2 regions of the Psychrobacter sp. SWN149 genome follow, and region 2 is predicted to be linked to the other one. Evidence: predicted binding sites of a transcription regulator. Region 2 holds the regulator's gene; the other holds the start of a gene.
What was found. The regulator PhoB, encoded in region 2, activates phosphate uptake and scavenging genes when phosphate is short. The targets are predictions, from matches to a motif close to TGTCATNAANCTGTCATAA.
Positions count from the first base shown of each region.

Region 1 (3,218 bases), on a different contig from region 2:
TCGACAAATCCATAATGTTGTCCGCACCCCAACGTGTTGCCCACGTCATTTTTGACACTTCTTCATCAATAGAAGAACCAAGCGCTGAGTTACCGATATTGGCGTTGATTTTCACTAAGAAATTACGCCCAATAATCATCGGCTCAGATTCTGGATGGTTGATGTTGTTGGGGATAATGGCGCGACCTGCCGCCACTTCGCTACGCACAAATTCAGGAGTGATTATTTTGGGTGTATTGGCACCGAAACTCTCACCGTCGTGTTGACGCATGTCAGTCAACTCATGCTGCTTTTGCGTTTCACGAATGGCGATATATTCCATCTCTGGGGTAATAATGCCGCGACGTGCGTAGTACATTTGGGTGACGTTACCTGTTTTGCCATCGACATCTTTGGCGCGGCGCGGTTTGTCGATATGAGCAAATCTAAGGTTAGCAGTGCTGATGTCACGAGCGCGAGCCAGTCCATAAGCGCTAGACAAGCCACGTAATTGTTCGGTATCGCCGCGCTCATTTATCCAGCCTTCACGCAGCTTTGGCAAGCCTTTGGTCAAATCAATCTCGACGTTAGGATCGGTATAAACGCCTGATGTGTCATAAACATAAAATGGTGGATTCTGTTCCCATTCGTTCTCAGACAAGCCTTGCACAGGGGTAGGGTCAAGCGTGATCTCGCGCATGGGTACTTGAATATCGGGGCGTGAGCCTTCGATATATACTTTACGAGACGCTGGCAAAATACGGTGTAAGTCGCGCGCATCTTCTTCGAAGCGAGCATCACTTGCTGTGCGGTGAGCAGGCGTTTTTAGCGCATCAGCTTTTTTATCCGCTTTGCTGTCAGTGGTATTGAGTGAGGCACTGGCTGGAGTATGGGTTTGAGCGGTATGGGTATTTGAGGTGGTGCTTGAAATAGTCATATGCTGTCCTAGCGTGTTGGTTTTTAAATAAAATCAACACCGCCAGTATCTGCGGAGGTAGCATCAATCATCTAGACAAGTTCATATTGTGAGTACAAGCCTGCAACCAAAAACATCGTCGCAGGTATCGGTCATCAAATATCAGACGCAGCTTTGTATCGATCGCCGCTATCAGGTCATGCATTACGCATATTAAGACAGTAGTGATGATAAAAAGGTATTTCTACGCGTCCCTTGTCATAAATAACAAAGTGCTTAAGACTTCCCTGCGTCGGTACTAACCGCATCAGGTTCGGCGGGTGATCTCTCAGCGAATGTATCAGAACCAACCATCAGTCAGTCAATAACACACCGCACCCCGAGTCTGTCAGTGTTGTGAATCACCCTCATACTAACAAAATTCTGTACCAACGGCTAATAGTATTTAGCTAAGTATATGGCAACTTAAGATGGCATCTGATGGTTTGCATGAGTACGGTTATGTTAGGGTGTTGACTATAAGATGTTGATATTATATGTATTTATTAAAAATATAGCAGTGCTACCTAAATATTATGTAAAGCGAATGAAAGATTGTGATAACTGTCATGAAACTGTCATAAAGATTTGGCAAGATAGCATGCATATCACAAACGATGCTTTTTCATACCGTTGTTAAACTTTAGGAGCTCTACATGCGTTATTCGTTATTGGCAGTGGCTGTTAGTTGTACATTGATGCTCACGGCGTGTAATAAATCAACAGAGACAGCAGAAACCACTGCTGACACGAGCAGTAGCGCTGTCACGACAACTGAAACGACACCTTCTACTACTTCAGGTTTTAAATCTGCTGAAAATATCGCCATGAATATCACGGGTGCAGGTGCATCATTTCCGCAACCTATCTATGCCAAATGGTCTTATGACTACAATGCTGCTACCGGCGGCCAAGTCAACTATCAGTCGATTGGTTCATCTGGTGGTATCAAGCAAATTCAATCAAAAACGGTCGATTTTGGTGCCTCTGATGCGCCATTGACACCTGAAGAGCTTGAAGAATCTGGCCTTATCCAGTTCCCGACAGTTATCGGTGGTGTTGTGCCAATCGTCAATATCGACGGTATTGAGCCTGGTGCGTTAAAGTTGGATGGTGAAACGCTAGCAAACATCTATTTGGGTAAGATTAGCAAGTGGAACGATCCTGCTATCACTGCTATGAACCCAGATTTGACCTTGCCAGATGCAGCAATTACCACGGTATTCCGCTCAGATGGTTCTGGCACCACTTTTAACTTTACTGACTATCTAGCCAAAGTCTCACCAGACTGGAAAGACACAGTTGGTGTTGATAAAACAGTCAAATGGCCAACGTCTGCAACTGGTGCAGGTGGTAAAGGTAATGAAGGGGTTTCAAGCTACGTAAACCGTATGAAAAACTCTATTGGTTATGTGGAATATGCCTACGCTAAGCAAAACAAAATGTCACATACGGCACTAAAAAATGCCGCTGGCAACATCGTTCAGCCATCTGCTGAGACCTTTGCTGCTGCAGGTGACATTGATTGGTCACAACAAGAAGGCTTTTATAAAGTCATCACTAACTCTGAGACTGCGCAAGCATGGCCTATCGCTGCTGCGACCTTTATCTTGGTACATAAGCAACCAGAGAATCCGCAGCAAGTCGCTGGTGTATTGAACTTCTTTGATTGGGCCTACACTCAAGGTGATGACAGCGCCATGTCACTAGACTATGTCCCATTCTCTGATACAGCGGTTGCCTTGTTCAAAGCGAAATGGAACGACGTAAAAGGTAGCGATGGTCAGCCTGTTTATAAGCCTGCACAGTAATCTTGCTACGCTAGTCATTGTTTTATAACTTTATAAACCTCCTCTTAAATCACTATTCTCCGGTAGTGATTTAAGAGGTTTTATCACAGCAAATTTGACCATAATATTGATAGTACTGATGGGTATGTCGAGAACCATCATCAATGATTATATGGGTTGAGTTTGCTGTCATAAGACTAAACGAAAATACTGGTTTTTTGAATTCACCCATTCAATGCTGAGACACTTATGACAGACTTAAGGTCCCAACTGGCTAAACAAAAACGTTACGATGCTTTATTTGTCAACTCTACTAAAGCGTTTGCCATACTGGTGCTCCTATCTTTAGGGGGCATTTTGGTGTCTCTCATTATTGGTGCTTGGCCAAGTATCCAAACGTTTGGCCTTGGATTTTATACCAGTAATAATTGGGACACGGTCGCCAATGAGTACGGTGCACTCGCACCTATTTATGGCACCTTGGTGACGTCATT
Region 1 is NZ_JADYWX010000001.1:475,382-478,599, reverse strand. Features, by position in the region: gene thiC (phosphomethylpyrimidine synthase ThiC) at 1-916, opposite strand, end outside; TPP riboswitch at 1,163-1,287, opposite strand; gene pstS (phosphate ABC transporter substrate-binding protein PstS) at 1,591-2,745, shown strand; gene pstC (phosphate ABC transporter permease subunit PstC) at 2,974-3,218, shown strand, end outside.
Region 1: the regulator PhoB is predicted to act here: its motif matches at 1,500-1,518, upstream of pstS (phosphate ABC transporter substrate-binding protein PstS).

Region 2 (3,218 bases):
GTACGAGTAATTTTGCCAGTTGCGACGGTTTCGATACCAGCGACGATCATCGCACCAACCATTACCACAGCAGCTTTGCCATATTTGGTATCAAACATACAGACCAGACGCTCATTGCGTGCAAACAAGTCTGGAACGTTAGCCGCAGTAGTATTATTGACCGAAAACAGCGTACCAGGTACGTAGCGCGTTTTGGTCAAGGTACCAGAAAACGGCATATGAACACGGTGGTAATTGCTAGGTGCTAAGTAGATAGTCGCAAAGCTACCATCAGCAAAATAATGGCCATCTTCGCTATCCGCAAGCAGTTGGCCGACATCATAATGACGACCTTTGGCCTGTAACAGTTTGTGATCTTCGATCTTTCCGATCTGAGAGATGATACCGTCAGCAGGACTAACAATGCCATTTGCAGTGGCATCGATGGTGCGCGCATCGTCTCTTAATTCACGGGTAAAAAAGTCATTGAAGCTCTCATACGCATTGAGACTTTGGCGCTCATACTCGTCCAAGCTGATATTATAAGCTTTGGCAAAGCCACGGATAAAGGTACGCTTGACATAAGGGTGGCGGCTAGCAGCTAGACGTCCAGCGACTTTACTCAGCTTTTGCTGCGGCACCAGCTGTTGTAAGGTGGTAAATACATTCATAATAGAGCTACCAAAATAGGATGTGGTGTAATAATAAATAGGCAAGTGAATGTCAGTATTTTATCATGGACAGCATATTATTGTCTGACCATAATCTGTTAAGGAATGAGTAAATGAAAGCACTTATACAAAGAGTGAGCCGTGCCAGTGTCACTGTCGATGAACAGTGTATTGGTGATATTGAGCATGGCATATTGGCCTATATTGGCTTGGGTCATGAAGATGACTTTGCCACTGCTCAGCGTATGATTGATAAGATTTTGACCTATCGTATCTTTGAAAATGCCGAGGATCCTGCCAAATTTGGTAAACTGGACAAAAACGTCCAGCAAGTCGGCGGTGGCCTTCTCTTAGTCTCACAATTTACGTTGATGGCAAGGACGGACAAAGGCCGTCGTCCTGACTTTGGCGCGGCGATGGCACCTGATATGGCTCAAGCGCTATTTGCACAATTGGTCGCTTATGCCAAGACTCAGCATCCAAACGTGGCGACAGGTCAGTTTGGCGCTGATATGCAAGTGTCGAGCGTTAATGATGGACCACTAAACTTTTTACTCGATGTCTAAGCGTTAAGTGTCATGAAGCTGTCATAATTAATCCGTTTAATAGATAGAGACTGGTGAGCGACTATCACCTTTTACATAATAGATTGTGCCCTCTAACACTGAGAATATCGTATGTATAATGAGCAAATTTTGATTGTTGAAGATGAGCCAGCGATTCGGGAAATGGTCGTAATGACGCTAGAAATGGCGGGGTTTGAGAGCTTGCAAGCCGCTGACGTGTCAGAGGCGCATCAGCAAGTGGTCGATCACAGGCCATCACTGATTTTGCTTGATTGGATGCTACCTGGAGATAAGAGCGGCGTTGATTTTTGTCGTATGCTCAAAAACGACGAATTGCTCTCCGAGATTCCCGTCATTATGTTGACTGCCAAAAGCGAAGAGGATAGTAAAGTGCATGGCCTCGATGCGGGCGCAGATGACTATATGACCAAGCCATTCTCGACGCGTGAGTTGATCTCAAGAATAAAGGCAGTGCTGCGCCGTAGTAGTGCGCTCAGTAGTGATAAACCAATAGAGGTCGGAAAGCTGAGTCTCGATACCAAAAGTCAGCGCGTGACCGCTGCTGGTCAAATCGTGGATGTGGGTCCAACAGAATATCGTTTGTTGGCGTTTTTTATGAGCCATCCAGAGCGTGCCTATACACGAACACAGCTCCTTGATCAGGTGTGGGGCGGCAACGTCTACATCGAAGATCGGACCATCGATGTGCATATCAAACGCCTACGTAAATTACTGCGCCCTTATGACTGTGATACATTGATACAAACGGTACGCGGTACAGGCTATCGATTCTCTAGTATTATTGAGCCAAGTTAATTCCGTATATAGTCGATTCAATTTAAAAGTAATACAAGGCAACCGAGTGCAGATGTATATGAAATATTTCAAGCGAGGTTAACGCAGTAATAATTTTATAGTGGAATGACTATAGTGACTCTTGGATAAAACATGCCGCCGTCATACTAGATAGCGGATAGTGGTAAGGATGAGACATGGAAAAGAGTGCGCCAGCAGAAAATAAGCAAGAGAGCGTAGTACCAATCGCTAACCAAGATGCAGCAGCGCAATTACAAAAAATCAGAAGCGCACTGTTAGCACTACGAGATGCGGTGATTTTGCTCAATGAGGATGATGGTCTAGAGTGGTGGAATCAGGCGGCGCAGAGTTTACTGTCGTTACAGCCAGATGACAAAGGCCAGAGCATTTTTGATTTTATTACAGTGCCTGCGTTCCGTCAGTATTACGAGGATACAACCCTGCCTAACGATGGCGTCCATATAGAATCATGGCGCGATCCCAGTCGCTATCTAAAGTGTGAGCTCACGCCTTTCGGTGACGAGAAGCTGTTGTTTATTTATGACGTGACTCGCTTGCAGCATTTAGAGCAAATGCGTCAAGATTTTGTGGCGAATGTCTCGCATGAACTACGTACGCCATTGACAGTGATGACAGGCTATTTAGAAAACTTCACTGATCAGCCGGATATGCCGCCCCATTGGCGTCGCGGTTTTGAGCTAATGACTCAGCAAACTGCTCGCATGAACCGAATCGTCAATGACCTGCTACTATTGTCTAAAATCGAGATCGAAGAGACGCATGAATTTAACCATATAGATATGACCAAGCTGCTGACCAATATCTATGATGATGCGCAGGCTTATAACCAAGCATACAAGCACACCATTCATTTGCAAATAGATACCTATGACGGCCTATATGGATCAGAGATGTACTTGAACAGTGCCTTGTCTAATCTGGTCATTAATGCGATTAAATATACGCCAAAAGGTGGCAATATTACCATCAGTTGGACGCGGACATCGGATGGGTGCCGATTCGCAGTCGAAGATGATGGGCTGGGTATTGCACCAGAGCATATTGCCCGTTTGACAGAGCGCTTCTACCGTATCGATAAAGGCCGCAGCCGTGCCACAGGTGGTACAGGGCTGGGGCTGGCTATCGTGAAGCACGTCCTGCATCAACATGAAGCGCACTTGCAGAT
Region 2 is NZ_JADYWX010000009.1:35,664-38,881, reverse strand. Features, by position in the region: gene asd (archaetidylserine decarboxylase) at 1-650, opposite strand, end outside; gene dtd (D-aminoacyl-tRNA deacylase) at 764-1,216, shown strand; gene phoB (phosphate regulon transcriptional regulator PhoB) at 1,328-2,032, shown strand; gene phoR (phosphate regulon sensor histidine kinase PhoR) at 2,209-3,218, shown strand, end outside.